DNA from 2 places in the Bacillus sp. A015 genome. Region 2 is predicted to be linked to the other one. Evidence: a T-box and tRNA genes for the amino acid it is inferred to sense, from the RefSeq annotation. Region 2 holds a T-box; the other holds one or more tRNA genes.

Region 1 (10,065 bases), on a different contig from region 2:
CTGTGCCTCTGCAATTTATTCGACGCATTTCTTGGCAGCTCGTCCACAAAGTGAAAAGCAGCTGGCCATTTATACTTGGCTAAATGCGACTGACATAAAGCATAGAGCTCATTCTCAGGTATCTTATGGTCTGTCACAAGAAAGGCAGCAGGTACCTCTCCCCATCTATCATCATATATACCCGTCACTCCGGCTTCTTTTACATACGGATGTGTTAAGAGAACCGCTTCAATTTCCGCAGGATAAATATTCTCTCCACCAGAAATAATTAAATCTGAACGTCGGTCGAGCACAAATAAAAACCCTTCCTCATCCACATAGCCAATATCCCCTGTTTTCAGCCAGCCTTGATCAAAAGCAGCAGCGGTTTCTTCTTCACGGTGAAGGTAACCTTTCATTACATTTGCACCTTTGACCATAATTTCACCATGCTCAAAAGGTCGACAAGTGCGTTCTCCACTTTGAATCTTCAGTTCACATCCAAATAGAGGTTTTCCCGCAGATCCAAGCTTTTCTACACTAAATTCAGGCGCAAGTGTCACAATTTGTGAGCAGGTTTCCGTCATACCGTACGATTGAAACACAGGAAAGCCCTTCTCTTTGCTCTCTTGAAGCATTGCATACGGCGCAGGTCCTCCGCCTAATAAAAGACAGCGTAAAGAAGACGGACATTCTTCTAGCCTGCTTAATAAACGGGATAACATCGTTTGAACAACTGATATCATCGTCACACGATGCTGTTCAATTGAATCCTTTATTTCATCAACATCAAATTTTTGATGAAGCACGACAGCCATGCCATATATAACAGATTTAAATAGAGCTGATAAGCCGCTTATATGAAAAAGGGGCAGCGCAATGAGCCAACGGTCGTCCTCTCTGATGCCTACATTCAGTGCAGAGGAAACAGCACTATGAAAATGATTGCCAAACGTTTGCTCCACCCCTTTTGGTCGCCCTGTCGTTCCAGATGTATACATGATGGTTGCTGTTTCATTCAAATCAAAGTCTTTCTCGATTTTCTTTTCATGATCTTGATCAGCTTCAGGTAAAGTCTCCATTGTATAAACAGGTAAATCACCATCATGATCCTTCGCATAAACAGGTTCTGTTAATAAAGCCTTGGCTTTTGCATCTACAAGCTGATAGAGCCTCTCAGCTTTTGTTAACTTATTGTTCAATAGCACGATTTTTAATCCTAATAAAAAACAAGCATGAACAAGCATCACCATTTGAGGATGATTGTTCATCAAAAGCGCAACCGTCTCCCCTTTTTTCAGTGATGTACGTGCAAGTCTATTTGAAAGCTCATCTACTTCAAAGGCTAATTCACGAAATGTCCACTCTTTGCCTTGATAAATGAGCGCAACTCGGTCTGGCGTTAAATAGGCACGGTGCAGCAGCCAATTGGGTTGCTTCATCATGACACCTCCTTTTCGTAAAAGAAAACAGCTTAGTCTGATGCACTAAGCTGTTTTCATCCATATCATTGAATCAAGGGAAACGCGGGAACTGACCGAAGTCCGGCTTCCGTTTTTCCTTAAAGGAATCGCGTCCTTCTTTTGCTTCATCTGTTGTGTAATAAAGAAGTGTCGCATCCCCTGCAAATTGCTGAATCCCAGCTAATCCATCCGTATCTGCATTAAATGCAGCCTTCAAGAATCGTAAAGCAGTCGGGCTCTTTTCCAGCATTTCCTCACACCACTTCACTGTTTCTTCTTCAAGCTGCTCTAATGGTACAACTGTGTTGACAAGCCCCATATCAAGTGCTTCTTGTGCATTGTATTGACGGCATAAGTACCAGATTTCTCTCGCTTTCTTATGACCAACAATACGTGCAAGATAGCCTGAGCCATAACCAGCATCAAAGCTGCCTACTTTTGGTCCTGTTTGTCCAAAAATAGCATTGTCTGCTGCAATTGTCAGATCACAAACGACATGAAGAACATGTCCCCCGCCAATCGCATAACCTGCAACCATCGCGATCACTGGTTTTGGAATGACACGAATCAAACGCTGTAAGTCTAATACGTTTAGACGTGGAATTTGATCGTCTCCTACATAACCGCCATGGCCGCGTACTTTTTGGTCTCCACCAGAACAGAAAGCTTTACCTCCAGCACCTGCAAGTACGATCACGCCAACATCAGAATTATCACGAGCGCGTGAAAATGCATCAATTAATTCACTTACGGTCTTTGGTGTAAACGCGTTATGTACATGTGGACGGTTAATGGTGATCTTTGCAATCCCATGATACGTTTCATATAAAATTTCGTCATACTGACGCTCAGTTTGCCATTCAATAGCCATCAATATTTCCTCCTCTAATCTTGCGCTAAAATAAACTCACTTACTATTTTACCAAAAAAATGTGGCTGTTCCACATGAACTGTATGCCCAGCATGCTCTGCCAATATGAATTGACTGCCTTCAAGCTCCTGCTGCATACGTTTGGCGATATGACAGAACTTTTCATCAAGCGTTCCGCAAATGAACAAAACAGGCAGTTTGATATGCCTTAGTGCCTGCCACATCGATGGCTGTGAACCAGTCCCTATGCCTTCTAAGCTGCGAGCTAGCCCAAGAGGATTGGCTTTTAATCTATCCTCTCTCAGTTGAGCCAGTCTACCTGCGGGTAAAGATTTCTGCGAAGCAAACAGCGGAATGTTCTCCCAAAAATCCACAAACTGAGTTAAGCCTCCATGTCTAATCTTTTGAGCCAGCTGATGATCATGCTTTAGCCTTGTCATCCGCTCCTTGAAAGAATGAAGTCCTGGAGAAGTACTCTCAAGAATCAGTTTGTTTACACGTTCTGGATAACGGGAGGCAAATGATAAAGCAATACGCCCTCCCATAGAATATCCGAGAATATTCACTTTGTGAAGCTTTAATTGATTTAAAATCTCTGCAAGATCTGCCAGCTGCTGTGACATCGCATATCTTCTCACGCTTTCTGGCGAGTCCGTGCGGCCATGACCAAGCAAGCTGACCTGAATCAATCTTGTATTCTTCGTATAGGCATTCAAGAACTGCCAAGAAGCTGCACTCCCTGTGAAACCGTGTAAGCATAACGTGGCATTCTCAGCCGATGGGTTTTGATCCACCACCTCATACGCCACACCATCACGCATTCGTATTATGAGAGAAGGCATTCTTTTTTCACTTCCCCCAATATCTCATCCATCATTTGACGATGCTTGCCTACACGAGAATGCCTGTCTGTTTCAATCTCGATTAAATGAAGGCGAGGTTCATGTATATGCGCCATGTACACATCGTGTAATTCTTGCTTCGTTGTTGGCTTCGAATAGGTTCCCCCATACAGCTTCGATGCATACTCAAAATTCAGCCCAGTCGGCGTACCAAAGAGTTTCTCATAATACGGTTCATCAGATGCTTGCGGAAGGAAAGAAAAAATTCCTCCACCATCATTATTTAACAAAACAACCGTCAGTGGGATCTGCATCAGCTTAGCTGCAAGAAGCCCATTCATATCATGGTAAAAAGACAAGTCTCCAATGACCAAGGTGATCGGTTGTTTCAAAGCCGCATACGTTCCAAGTGCTGTGGACACAACGCCGTCAATGCCATTTGCCCCGCGATTCGCCATCATACGAAAAGGTGTCGACTGAGTTTCAAAAAATGTATCCACATCACGAATCGGCATACTATTTCCGATAAAAAGGACACTCTCCTTTGGTAAGAGGTGCTGAAGCTGACGATACACATTTCCCTCGAATGCCAGATCCTCATCAGAATATTGGGCTGCATGCGTTCTAAAAGAAGAATTGACACGCTGCCAGCAGTTTAAGTAATTTGTATCCTCTCGTTGATCCGCTCTATTTAAGACTTCACCTACAAAAGTAGCCACATGACTTTCAATCACGTATGATGCACTTAATCCAGGATCACGAAAACCTCCGCCAGCATCTACCACAATCTGCTTCACTTCTGCATGCTTTTCCAACCACTTGAATAAAGGCTTAGACACAGGCATCGGTCCAAAACGAATCACCATATCAGGCAATAGATGCTGCTGTAATGCTTCATCTTTCAATAAAGAATCATACGCATCGATAATCAACTCTTCATATTCATGCCCATTTCGCAAATGAGAAAGCGGGTCAGCTAAAATGGGAAAATGAAAGGCTTTCGAAAGACGTAACACTGCCTCTTGCTCTTCTTTCGTATGAAGTTCACCAGCAACAATTAGCCCTCTTGTAGATTGGTTCAGAATTGACACTAATTCAGACATGACATGATCATTTGGGAAAGCGTGACCTGTTGCTAATACTTTTTTCGTGTCTTTTGCTTCTCTATGAAAAGGATCAATGGACAGATCAGGAACCAATGGTTCTCTCAGTGGCACATTGACCTGAACAGGTCCCTTTGGCTCCTGCATTGAGATGTGACTTGCTCTAGCGGCAGCAGTCTGTACATACCGCAGCATCGTTTGACTTTCTTCAGGCAATGCTAAGTCTGTGAACCATTTAACAAACTTACCGAATAAGAATTGCTGATCAATCGCTTGAGGAGCCCCAACTTCCCTCAATTCGTGCGGCCGATCAGCAGTTAAAACAATGAGTGGTACCCGGGAATAATGAGCCTCTACAATGGCTGGGTAAAAGTTAGCAGCTGCCGTACCTGATGTACAAATGAGCAGCACTGGTTTTTGACTCGCTTTCGCAAGACCCAGCGCATAAAAAGCAGCAGACCGTTCATCCACTAACACATGGACATGGATGTCTTGATGAGCAAGAGCCAGCATCGCAAGCGGGGTTGAACGGGAACCAGGACAGACAACCGCCTCTTTCACACCACCTTGTACAAATTCATCCATCAATCTGCCAATATATGTTGTCATGATATGATTATTCAATCGGACGACCTCCAAGAGCAGACAGCATTGGTCTTAATTTCACTTGCGTTTCCTCGTACTCCTGCTTTGCAAGGGAATTCTCGACAATTCCGCAGCCAGCGAACAAACGAACATGTTCTTCCTCAATAAGACCTGACCGAATCGCTACAGCAAATTCTCCATTGTCCTGAGAATCGATCCAGCCAACCGGTGCGGCATACCAACCACGTTTCAGCGGTTCAATTTCACGGATTACCCCAACCGCCTTTTCCTTCGGATATCCTCCTAATGCTGGTGTTGGATGGAGCTGCTCTATTAATGAAAAGAGGGAACAGCTGCTTTTGATTTCTCCTACAATCGGTGTAAATAAATGCTGAATGTTTTTTGTTTTATAAAGACTTGGTTGATGAGGTTTATGCACATGATGGCAGTTTGCCTCAAATGCTTGCTCAATCATATTGACGACAATTTGATGTTCAATCAAATTCTTCTCATCGTGAAGCAGTTCCTCACCTAATGCTTGATCTTCGATTTCATCTTTCCCGCGTACAATGGAACCTGCTAAGCATGATGAAAAGACTTCATCACCGCTTTTTTTGACTAAACGTTCCGGTGTGGCCCCGACAAACGCTTGTCTTCCCTGTTCTATAGCAAATACATAACTCGTCGTTTGGTGCTTTAATAATTCTGCTAATAGTGGAGCAAGTTCAATTTGATTTTTATAGTGAAGCAAGACTTCTCTTGCTAAAACAACCTTTTCATATTCGTTCGCACGAATGTGTTCTGTCGCTTCATGGATCGCCTTCATCCATTCCTTAACATCCAGCTCTTCCATATGAACTAGCTCAGCTTGTCCATCAGTTCGTACCGGCAATGTCTCGAAACGAGAAGCTTTCTGTTCTAACTCTTGAATGAGCTGATGAACATTCCCGTCCACCTGCTTCCATTCATTGATCGTAAGAAACGTGCCTTCTTTTGAGACAGTCAGCATCATAGATGGCACAAAAAAATGAGCCTCGCCAAATGCTTCCCAGTGACGCGCCTTCTCTTCATACGGATCAAATGAAAATCCCCCAAATAAAAGCGGACCAACAGCCGCTTGCTTTAACTCCTTCTCATCATGAAAATGGAACATGTGCTGTTTTAGCTGTTCCCATTCATGATGAACTGTCTCGAATCGTTCCTTGCCTTGCTCAGATGATTTAATGACGGCCGCTCTGCCAAGTCCAGAAAATATCATTTGGCTTTCTGGATCAGACCAAAAAAACCGCTCGCCTAAAAAATCCGCTTCACCGCTTTGGAAAAAGGCAAGAGGATCCAGATCGTCAACTCTTCTGGAGTAGCTTATCAAAACAGCATGGTTGACGTTATTCGCTTCTTCTAATGTCGCAAGCGCTTCCTGCCGGAAAGTACTTTGCACTGTTGTCACCATGATACATTCCTCCAAAATCCATGAAATAACATAAAAAAATAAAACCATCATGTGAAAAATACATGAACATTCGAGTATGTCGAATGACCTGTTTTTCTATTATAAACCTTAACAGATGAACTTAGTAAAGAAAACAGCTTTTAAAACCTCGAATCCTTATTATATCACGCTTTCAAGATTTTTTCGCTCCCGCTTATCGAAACGAGAGCATCTAAAGAAAAATGGCAAGACTTGTCCCAAAATTAAGCTTTCTCTCGATATGGCAACGATTAGCAAACATCTTTTTCAGGTTTCATCGCATCAATATATTGACACCTTTTTGAACTTTGCTAAACTGGAATTTGGACGTGTACGTATTTTTTTATTTAAAGGAGTATATTTTATGCAGCATCAATCGATAACAGATCAGCTTTCACCGATTAAGCCTGATAAGAACTGGCGGATTTGGTGGAATTTATTACGACCGCATACATTAACAGCGGCATTTATTCCCGTTACTTTAGGAACTGTTCTAGCACTTCCAAGTGGTCAAATACATGTTGGGCTATTTTTAGCTATGCTATTTGCATCTATGTTTATCCAAATCGCAACGAACATGTTTAATGAGTATTTTGACTATGTTCGCGGGTTGGACAATGAGAAATCTGTCGGCATCGGCGGCGCCATTGTTAGAAATGGTGTGAAGCCAAAAACAGTTCTCAGCCTCGCTTATGCATTATTCGCGCTCTCTTTATTCCTTGGGATTTATATTTGCATGATGTCTAGCTGGTGGATTGCACTTATAGGACTTATTTGTATGGCAGCAGGCTATTTCTATACCGGTGGACCTGTACCAATTGCTTATACACCATTTGGAGAACTTGTGTCAGGTGCTTTTATGGGATTAGGAATCATCCTTATTAGTTTCTATATCCAAACAGGAACACTGACGTCAAAAGCTGTTCTCGTGTCATTGCCGATTTCTATTTTAGTTGGAGCCATCTTACTGTCGAACAATATCCGGGATTTAGACGGCGATAAGGAAAATGGACGTAAAACACTTGCTATCCTTGCTGGACGAAAAACTGCAGTAAACATTCTACTTTCCATGTTTTTGGTATCATATGTACTCATTTTTGTTTATATCCTCACAGATATCATTGGCCTTTGGAGCCTTCTTGTTTTACTCAGTGTGCCGAAAGCATATACAGCCATTAAAGAGTTTAAGCAAAAAGAAAAGCCAATTGAATTAATGAATGCCATGAAGTCTACAGCTCAAACCAATACATTTTTCGGTTTCCTGTTAACGATCGCATTGATATTACAATATTATATTGCGTAATATACAACGCCTGCAGCCGCAGGCGTTTTTTTATCAGGAATTGCTTCAAATTGGAACAAGTCTTACATGCAAAACTGCTCATACTAACAATATGTTTGATATGAAAGGATGATCGCATTGTTGTCTAAAGACGAATTACATCATTTGAAGCAGCGACTTCTCGATGAAAAACAAGAAATTGAAGCCAATAGCCATGACGATGAACAAAAAGTATCATTTCCTTATGATGCAGTCGGAGAACTGTCTGCCTATGACAACCATCCTGGTGACCAAGGAACAGAACTGTTCGAGCGCGGAAAAGATATCGCCTTAAACAGTTTGGCACATGAACATTTGTCAGACATCAATGAAGCACTCCAAGCAATCGCAGACGGCTCTTATGGTGTGTGTAAGGTATGTAAAGCCCCTATTCCTAAAGAACGCTTAGAGGCCTTGCCTACCGCCGTCACATGCACAGAGCATTCAAAAGAGCAGACCGTTTCACAAAATCGTCCCATTGAAGAGGATTTGTTAAATCCACCATCAGGACAATTTGAAAATGAAGAAAGTGCTGCCTACGATGGAGAAGATGCATATCAAGACGTAGAACGCTACGGCAACTCTGATACCCCGTCCGATATGGAATTTCCTCCCGAAACATACGATGATGTGTATACACAATCAGAAGATGAAGATTATGTTGAAGACTATGAAGGATTCGCAGCTGCTGATATCGAAGGCAAAGCAAGCAAGGTGTATCCGAATAAAGCACACGAAGCCTATGAAGATGCATTAGATGAAGAAGGCGTCATGACGGTGTTTGGTGACTTGAAGCCGTACGAAGAAGAACCTTATACAGAAAAAAATCAATAGCCCCCTCATACTGGGGGCTTTATGTTTATATCATGTAATAATTAGGAAATCACTTTAAGAGTGAATTTGATTGGAGGAGATTCTTGATGGCTAGAAAAAGTATCATTTGGGCGATTATCGTCTTCTTTATTACATACGCACTATTTTCTATTGCAGGGTTCTTGTTCCCTATTGACAGAGAATGGTATGATGCATTAAACAAACCGGAATGGACACCTAGTGGGGGTGTGATTGGAGCTGTGTGGGCTGTCTTATTTGCTCTCATCTCGTTGTCCGCAGCGATTATTTATGGGAAGTATGGATTTCAAAAAATCACTTTACCGTTTTGGATTCTTTTTCTTTTAAATTATGTCTTCAATCAAGCCTTTAGCTTTTTTCAATTTACACAAAAAGATTTGTTTGCCGCTACCATCGACTGCCTGCTTGTTGCACTGACAGCACTTGCACTTGTCATCGTCTCACGTAAGCTCAGCAAAGTCGTTTCAATTTTACTGATCCCTTATGTCTTATGGGGGTTCTTTGCGACATACTTGTCTTATACGATCTATTCCATGAATATGTAAAAAAAGACCGCGATGGCGGTCTTTCGTTTTGATGAAAAGAAAAAAGAGATCTATGGAAGATCTCTTTTCAAAATGACCCGTACGGGATTCGAACCCGTGTTACCGCCGTGAAAGGGCGGTGTCTTAACCGCTTGACCAACGGGCCAGATAAATGGCGGAGAAGGAGGGATTTGAACCCTCGCGCCGCTTGCGCGACCTACACCCTTAGCAGGGGCGCCTCTTCAGCCACTTGAGTACTTCTCCATTTGGCTCCGCAGGTAGGATTCGAACCTACGACCGATCGGTTAACAGCCGATAGCTCTACCACTGAGCTACTGCGGAAGATCATGGTGGGCCTGAGTGGACTCGAACCACCGACCTCACGCTTATCAGGCGTGCGCTCTAACCAGCTGAGCTACAGGCCCATGAACGATATACAAATGGAGCGGGTGATGGGAATCGAACCCACGACATCAGCTTGGAAGGCTGAGGTTTTACCACTAAACTACACCCGCAAAAATATGTATGGGGCGATTGATGGGAATCGAACCCACGAGTGCCAGAGCCACAATCTGGTGCGTTAACCACTTCGCCACAACCGCCATACTGTCAATATTTATTTAAAAGTGGCTCGGGACGGAATCGAACCGCCGACACACGGATTTTCAGTCCGTTGCTCTACCAACTGAGCTACCGAGCCATGTATTTATTTAAAAATGGCGGTCCGGACGGGACTCGAACCCGCGACCTCCTGCGTGACAGGCAGGCATTCTAACCAACTGAACTACCGGACCAATATAGAGATAAGAAAAAATTTGGTTGCGGGGGCAGGATTTGAACCTGCGACCTTCGGGTTATGAGCCCGACGAGCTACCGAACTGCTCCACCCCGCGATGATATGGTTTTTTTAAAAATATGGCGGAGGAAGAGGGATTCGAACCCCCGCGGGCTTTGACACCCCTGTCGGTTTTCAAGACCGATCCCTTCAGCCGGACTTGGGTATTCCTCCGTATAGATGGTGGACCTTGTAGGACTCGAACCTACGACCGGACGGTTA
Region 2 (7,924 bases):
GTTTCGAGTGAGTAAAAACGTTTTAAATCCTTCCATCCTGAACTTTTCATCTTCTTCCTCAACTCTCTCTATATTTTCTAAAAATTGCAACTGTTTGTTGCTTCCTTGACATGCTGTTTCCTAGTTGATAATCTACATATAATATTTTGCCGAAAAGAGGGGGATTTACTAATGTGGGAAAGTAAATTTTCAAAAGAAGGTTTGACGTTTGACGATGTTTTGCTTGTTCCAGCAAAGTCTGAGGTACTTCCGCGTGATGTCGATTTATCAGTTGAGTTAACAAGCACATTAAAGCTAAACATTCCAATTATTAGTGCAGGAATGGACACTGTGACAGAATCACAAATGGCGATTGCAATGGCACGTCAAGGCGGTCTTGGTATTATTCATAAGAACATGTCCATTGAACAGCAAGCAGAACAAGTGGATAAAGTAAAACGCTCAGAGCGTGGCGTTATTACAAATCCATTCTTTTTAACACCAGAGCATCAAGTATTCGATGCAGAGCATTTAATGGGTAAATACCGTATTTCTGGTGTGCCGATTGTAAACAACGAACAAGATCAAAAGCTTGTTGGTATTATTACGAACCGTGACCTTCGTTTCATTTCGGATTATTCAATGAAGATTAGCGATGTGATGACAAAAGAGGAACTTGTTACAGCTTCTGTTGGAACAACATTAGAAGAAGCTGAAAAAATCCTACAGCAATACAAAATTGAAAAATTACCTCTTTTAGATGACGAAGGAACGTTAAAAGGTCTCATCACAATCAAAGATATTGAAAAAGTGATTGAATTCCCTAACTCCTCTAAAGATGCACATGGCCGTTTAATTGTTGGTGCCGCTGTTGGTGTCACTGGCGATACAATGACTCGTGTGAAAAAATTAGTAGAAGCCAATGTTGATGTCGTTGTCATTGATACAGCACACGGGCATTCTCAAGGCGTTCTAAATACTGTATCAAAAATCCGTGAAACGTATCCTTCTCTTAACATCATTGCTGGTAATGTTGCAACAGCTGAAGCAACGAAAGCATTGTTTGAAGCAGGAGCAGATATTGTGAAAGTCGGTATCGGACCAGGATCAATTTGTACAACACGTGTTGTTGCAGGTGTTGGTGTACCACAAATCACAGCGATTTATGACTGTGCAACAGAAGCAAGAAAACATGGTAAATCTATTATTGCAGATGGTGGAATTAAATATTCAGGTGATATCGTGAAAGCACTAGCATCTGGTGGACATGCCGTTATGCTCGGAAGCCTTTTAGCTGGTACATCTGAAAGCCCAGGAGAAACAGAAATTTTCCAAGGTAGACGCTTCAAAGTTTATCGCGGTATGGGTTCTGTTGCTGCAATGGAAAAAGGAAGTAAAGACCGTTACTTCCAAGAAGATAATAAAAAATTCGTTCCAGAAGGTATCGAAGGCCGTACACCATACAAAGGACCTGTCGTTGATACAGTGTACCAACTAGTTGGCGGCATTCGTTCTGGTATGGGCTATTGTGGAACACAAGACTTACGCACACTTAGAGAAGAAGCTCAGTTCATTCGCATGACTGGTGCAGGTCTTCGTGAGAGTCATCCACATGATGTACAAATTACAAAAGAATCACCAAACTACACAATTTCTTGATAAATTGTGACAATCAAATTACATTTGACAGGGTCTATGACTCTGTCTATTTTTTTTGTCTTTATTGTGATAAAATTTATACTGTTGTGTTGAAATAAGCCCTTGTGGATTAAATATATATGAAAAACGTCGAAAAAAGATGAATACGGAGGTATGACGATTGAACAGCAAGATGTTGAAACAGCTTATGGTCTCTATCCTTGCACTGGCATTGATTGTTACAGCTTTTACACCAATGTCCAAAGCAAAAGCGGCTGAAGATCCATTTAATGTAAATGCGAAAGCAGCCATCCTTATTGAAGCTTCTACAGGTAAAATTCTTTATAGTAAAAACGCAGAACAAAGACTGCCTATTGCAAGTATGGCAAAGATGATGACAGAGTATCTATTGCTAGAGGCTATTTCTGAAGGCAAAGTGAAATGGGATCAAACGTATACGCCAGATGATTATGTATACGAAATTTCTCAGGATCGCAGTTTATCCAACGTTCCTTTGAGAAAAGATGGCTCGTATACAGTCAAAGAACTTTATCAAGCAACGGCTATTTATTCAGCAAATGCAGCAGCGATTGGCCTAGCAGAGGTGATCGCTGGATCAGAATCGAAGTTCGTTGAAAAAATGAACGCAAAAGCGAAAGAACTAGGTTTAACAAACTACAAATTCGTCAATGCAACTGGACTAGAAAATAAAGACTTACATGGCAAACAGCCAAAGGGTACGGGTCCTGATGAAGAAAGTGAAGTATCTGCGAAGGATTTGGCATTGCTTGCACAGCATCTCATCAAAGACCATCCAGAAATTCTTGAAACAGCAAGTATCGCGAAAACAAAGTTCAGAGAAGGCACAGACGATGAAATGGACATGCCAAACTGGAACTTCATGCTTAAAGGGCTTGTGAAAGAATATGAAGGAGTAGACGGTCTAAAAACGGGCTCTACTGACTCAGCTGGTTCTAGCTTCACAGGTACAGCAAAGCGTGGTGACATGCGTGTGATCGCAGTCATCCTAAATGCAAAAGGAAATATTCATACAGCACGTTTCGACGTGGCGAAAAAACTGTTTGACTATGCTTTTAAAAACTTTACGATGAAAGAAATGTACAAAAAAGGTCAACAGATCAAGGGAAATGAAAACATCGAAGTCGATAAAGGGAAAGATAAAGAAGTACCTGTCGTAACAAAAGAAGCTTTCTCTGTGCCAGTAAAAAATGGCGATGAGAAGAGCTATAAAGCAAAAGTAAATATCGAGAAAAAGAACCTAGAAGCTCCTATTAAAAAAGGAACGAAGGTTGGCAGGCTGACGACTTCTTATTCTGGTGATGAGAAGGACTACGGCTATTTGAATAAAGACCAATCAGGTGTTGAGCTTGTGACGAAAACAGGCGATGAAAAAGCAAACTGGTTCATCCTTGCAATGCGCGGTATAGGTGGATTCTTCGCTGGCATTTGGGGCGGAATCGTTGATACAGTAAAAGGTTGGTTCTAATAAAAAACTGCTCTCATGCATAGAGAGCAGTTTTTTTATCGTTAAAAGAAAAGTGATTGTTTATGATTTTGAGGTGTGGACAAAGCCTGCTGAAAAATACCACATAACTTTTCCATGCCTTCGGTCAATGCCTTTTCATTCACATAAGAAAAGCTGAGGCGTATATAATTCTGCTTTGGCTCTCCAGGATAGCAGACAGAGCCTGGCAGAAAGGTGATTTGCTGCTTACGCGCCTCATGTAAGAGTGCACGTGTATCGACCCAGGAAGGAAAGCTGAGCCATAAATTGAGCCCGCCCTGTGGTATTTGCCACGTGACGTCCTTCGGTGCATGCTTTGTCAAAACATCCATCATTAAATCGCGTCTTACTTTCAAGGCAGTTCTTAACTTTTTCGTATGATCAATCATTTTCTTCGATGTCAGAAACGGTAATATGGCCTTTTGTGTGAGAAGAGGGCTGCCTAAATCATTATTGGCCTTAGCCGCTAATAAACGGTTAAATATAGAGCCTGACGCTGTAATAATCCCAATTCTGCACCCTGGAGCCAGTGTTTTACTTAATCCTCGTAAATAAATGACGTGTCCATCGTGATCCAGACTTTTGATTGGTGCTGGCGGCTTCTTTTCAAAATAAAGCTCACGATAAGGATCATCTTCTACAATGAGACAATCAATGCTTTGTGCCAGTGAGAGAAGCTGTTTTCTGCGCTTCATTGACATACTGGCGCCTGTCGGACTGTGAAAAGTAGGGATCGTATAGATGAGCTTTGGTTTATATTTATCGCAAATGCTTTGAAGCTGCTTCATGTTCATCCCTTCATGATCGACTGGGACCGTAATGATTCTTGCCCCTCTGCCCATAAAGACATCAATCGCGCCTGGATAGGTGGGTGCCTCCATGACGACCACATCATCCGGCCCGATAAACGTACGTGCCACCAGATCAAGCCCTTGCTGAGAACCACTTGTCACTAGGATATTTTCAGGAGTAGAAGGCACATCTAATTTTTCTAAAAAAGACTGAATGACCTGCCGAAGCTGAAGATCACCTTGTATTTCTCCGTACTTCGACATAATTTGAGGATGCCTCGCTAGTACATGCTGCATTTCTTTTTCTAAATACCGGTTAGGTAAAAGTCCTGGATCGATCATAGAGGAAGAAAGGTTAATGGCTTCTTCTACATAATGATACTGAGCGAATTGAGACCTTGGTAAGTAATCTGGAATGGACAACTGCCAATCGAAAGAGGTAGATGATTGAACCGGGATGTCAGTTTGCTCATGCTGCTCATCCACAAAAGTTCCTTTACCTTGCACAGTTGTTAAATATCCGTCGTCCTTAAGCCGTGTGTATGCCTTTGCTGCTGTGACAAGACTTACATTGAGCTGCTTCGCTAAATCACGTACAGTCGGCAGCTTCTCCCCCTGCTGAAGCAGACCCGATTGAATGTGATCAACGATTGAAAAGTAAATCTGATTTGAAAGAGATGTATCTGAATGTCGATGGATATCAATATGCATGAGAATCCTCCAATGAATGCAAAATTGTTATACACGGTTTTGAATTGTTATAGTTGCATTATAGCATGTAAATCACACTTAAAAGAGAAAAGGGCAACTTTTTAGCCGACATTCCTTTATATATAAGGGGTTATCCTTTTTTATCAGCTGATTGAATTGTTATACTATTCTCTTTATTGTTATACTGTCTCGCTTGTATGATAGAGATGTTGAATCAATCGAATAGACAAATGGGAGGAAACAATTGTGAGCAATAAGGGAACTGAACGAGTAAAACGTGGAATGGCAGAAATGCAAAAGGGTGGCGTCATTATGGATGTCGTCAATGCTGAGCAGGCAAAAATCGCAGAAGAAGCAGGTGCGGTGGCAGTCATGGCACTAGAACGAGTACCAGCTGATATCCGTGCGGCAGGCGGTGTTGCCCGAATGGCAGACCCAAGAATCGTGGAAGAAGTACAAAATGCGGTAACGATTCCAGTCATGGCAAAAGCACGTATCGGCCACATCGTGGAGGCTCGTGTTCTTGAAGCGCTTGGTGTTGATTATATCGATGAGAGTGAAGTGCTAACGCCCGCTGATGAGGAATTCCATTTAAATAAAAATGAATACACCGTACCTTTTGTATGTGGATGTCGTGACCTAGGTGAGGCAACCCGCCGTATTGCAGAAGGCGCATCCATGCTGCGGACGAAAGGAGAACCTGGGACAGGCAACATTGTAGAAGCAGTCCGCCATATGAGAAAGGTCAATGCTCAGATTCGAAAAGTAGCGGCGATGAGTGAAGATGAACTGATGACAGAAGCAAAGAATCTAGGAGCACCTTATGAATTATTGCTTCAGATCAAAAAAGAAGGCAAGCTGCCTGTTGTTAACTTTGCAGCTGGAGGCGTTGCGACACCAGCAGATGCTGCGTTAATGATGCAGCTTGGAGCAGACGGCGTATTTGTCGGATCTGGTATTTTTAAATCAGAACATCCTGCTAAATTTGCAAAAGCCATTGTAGAAGCAACGACTCATTTCACCGATTACCGTCTCATTGCAGAACTTTCTAAAGAATTGGGAACAGCCATGAAAGGAATTGAAATTTCAAATCTACTGCCAGAAGAGCGTATGCAAGAGCGTGGCTGGTAATTAAGGAGCGCAAACGAACATGCTAACAATTGGTGTACTAGGGCTTCAAGGTGCGGTGAGAGAGCATATTCAATCGATTGAAGCTTGTGGCGCAGAAGGAAAGATCATCAAACGAGTAGAAGAGCTAGAAGCCGTTGACGGTCTAATTATCCCTGGTGGAGAAAGTACGACGATGAGAAGACTCATGGATACGTACCAATTGATTGACCCGATCAAAGCGTTCGCTGCTCAAGGGAAACCAATTTTCGGGACGTGTGCCGGTTTGATTATGCTGGCAAAGTATATAGAAGATCGAGAAGATGCTCATCTTGGACTGTTAAATGTATCTGTTGCACGTAATTCATTTGGCAGACAGGTAGACAGCTTTGAAGCAGATGTAGAAGTGAAAGGACTGGATGCGCCGTTTACAGGGGTGTTTATCCGTGCGCCTCATATCGTCAGCGCAGATGATAGCGTAGAGGTCTTGGCTGAATATGATGGCAGGATTGTGATGGCGAAAGAAAACAATATCTTAGGTTGTTCTTTTCATCCAGAGCTGACAGACGACCACCGGTTAACGCAGCTGTTTGTTGAGATGGTGAAGTCCTACAAAACGAAGACGCTGTATAAAACGGTTGAAAAGAGATAAAACTTATAGTACATTAAAATCACAATCAAAGATCGAAAAAGCGTTGACGGGAAATAGTAAGAAGCCCCTCTTTCTCAGAGAGCCGATGGTTGGTGAGAATCGGTGAAAGATGCATTCTGAATCCATCCTTGAGCGAAATGCTGAAACACGAGAAGTAAGCATTTACGGTGATGCCGTTACAGAGGAAAGAGGAAAGCATGATTTTGCATGTTTTCAATCAGGGTGGCAACGCGAGAGCTCTCGTCCCTTTCATGGGATGAGGGCTCTTTTTATTTTTCGATAAAAAAGGAGTGTAACACATGCTGGATATTAAACAACTGCGCACGGACTTTGATCAAATCAAAGAAAAGTTAGCACACCGAGGCGAAGATTTAGCTGATTTTGATAAGTTTGGTGAACTAGATCAAAAAAGAAGAGAATTAATCGGTAAAACAGAAGAATTAAAGAGCCGAAGAAATGAAGTATCACAGCAAGTGGCCGTTCTAAAAAGAGAAAAGAAAGACGCCGATCACATTATTCAAGAAATGCGTGAGGTCGGAGATGAGATTAAGAAGCTGGATGATGAATTAAGAACAGTAGAAGAAAGCCTGCAACACATCCTGTTCTCAATTCCGAATATCCCTCATGACTCTGTACCAGTTGGTGAAACAGAAGATGACAACATTGAAGTGAGAAAATGGGGTGAACAGCCAGCATTCTCATTTGAGCCAAAACCGCATTGGGACGTAGCGGATGAGTTAGATATTCTAGATTTTGAACGTGCAGGAAAAGTGACAGGAAGCCGTTTCGTTTTTTATAAAGGGCTTGGTGCACGCTTAGAGCGCGCACTTTATAACTTCATGCTCGATTTACATGTGGATGAGTTTGGTTTTACTGAAGTGCTTCCGCCTTACATGGTCAACAGAGCAAGCATGACAGGAACTGGCCAGCTTCCAAAGTTTGAAGAGGATGCTTTTAAAATTCGAGAAGAAGATTATTTCCTCATTCCAACGGCTGAAGTGCCAATCACCAACATGCACCGTGACGAAATTCTTGAAGGAGAGCAGCTGCCAATCAATTATGCAGCATTCAGTGCTTGCTTTAGATCAGAAGCTGGATCTGCCGGCAGAGATACACGCGGACTCATCCGTCAGCATCAATTCAACAAGGTAGAGCTCGTAAAATTTGTTAGACCAGAAGATTCTTATGATGAATTAGAGAAACTAACGAATCAAGCAGAAAAAGTTCTTCAGCTATTGAACCTGCCATATCGTGTCATGAGCATGTGTACGGGAGATTTAGGTTTCACAGCTGCGAAGAAATACGATATCGAAGTATGGATTCCGAGCCAAAATACGTATCGTGAAATTTCTTCTTGCAGTAACTTTGAAGCGTTTCAAGCAAGACGAGCAAACATTCGTTTCCGCCCAGAGCCTAAAGCAAAGCCGGAGCATGTCCATACATTAAATGGATCTGGTTTAGCGGTAGGAAGAACCGTGGCAGCCATTTTAGAAAACTACCAACAAGAGGACGGTACAGTGA

The links. A T-box is a leader RNA that pairs with one kind of tRNA and senses whether it is charged. The one in region 2 lies ahead of serS (serine--tRNA ligase), so its partner is inferred to be a tRNA-Ser.
Region 1: it has a tRNA-Ser gene. The T-box ahead of serS (serine--tRNA ligase) is inferred to sense a tRNA for this amino acid. The anticodon was not compared.

What each region holds. Positions count from the first base shown of each region.
Region 1 is NZ_JBSPZB010000033.1:250-10,314, reverse strand. Features, by position in the region: gene ACSLGF_RS18225 (o-succinylbenzoate--CoA ligase) at 1-1,424, opposite strand, end outside; gene menB (1,4-dihydroxy-2-naphthoyl-CoA synthase) at 1,495-2,313, opposite strand; gene menH (2-succinyl-6-hydroxy-2,4-cyclohexadiene-1-carboxylate synthase) at 2,328-3,155, opposite strand; gene menD (2-succinyl-5-enolpyruvyl-6-hydroxy-3-cyclohexene-1-carboxylic-acid synthase) at 3,140-4,882, opposite strand; gene ACSLGF_RS18205 (isochorismate synthase) at 4,875-6,293, opposite strand; gene ACSLGF_RS18200 (1,4-dihydroxy-2-naphthoate polyprenyltransferase) at 6,676-7,614, shown strand; gene ACSLGF_RS18195 (TraR/DksA C4-type zinc finger protein) at 7,732-8,466, shown strand; gene ACSLGF_RS18190 (TspO/MBR family protein) at 8,553-9,029, shown strand; tRNA gene ACSLGF_RS18185 (tRNA-Glu) at 9,103-9,174, opposite strand; tRNA gene ACSLGF_RS18180 (tRNA-Ser) at 9,182-9,272, opposite strand; tRNA gene ACSLGF_RS18175 (tRNA-Asn) at 9,276-9,350, opposite strand; tRNA gene ACSLGF_RS18170 (tRNA-Ile) at 9,357-9,433, opposite strand; tRNA gene ACSLGF_RS18165 (tRNA-Gly) at 9,450-9,523, opposite strand; tRNA gene ACSLGF_RS18160 (tRNA-His) at 9,535-9,610, opposite strand; tRNA gene ACSLGF_RS18155 (tRNA-Phe) at 9,636-9,708, opposite strand; tRNA gene ACSLGF_RS18150 (tRNA-Asp) at 9,726-9,802, opposite strand; tRNA gene ACSLGF_RS18145 (tRNA-Met) at 9,825-9,901, opposite strand; tRNA gene ACSLGF_RS18140 (tRNA-Ser) at 9,925-10,017, opposite strand; tRNA gene ACSLGF_RS18135 (tRNA-Ile) at 10,025-10,065, opposite strand, start outside.
Region 2 is NZ_JBSPZB010000038.1:1,001-8,924, forward strand. Features, by position in the region: gene ACSLGF_RS18445 (YaaC family protein) at 1-50, opposite strand, end outside; gene guaB (IMP dehydrogenase) at 172-1,638, shown strand; gene ACSLGF_RS18455 (D-alanyl-D-alanine carboxypeptidase family protein) at 1,799-3,124, shown strand; gene pdxR (MocR-like pyridoxine biosynthesis transcription factor PdxR) at 3,166-4,644, opposite strand; gene pdxS (pyridoxal 5'-phosphate synthase lyase subunit PdxS) at 4,891-5,775, shown strand; gene pdxT (pyridoxal 5'-phosphate synthase glutaminase subunit PdxT) at 5,795-6,403, shown strand; T-box leader at 6,438-6,654, shown strand; gene serS (serine--tRNA ligase) at 6,703-7,924, shown strand, end outside.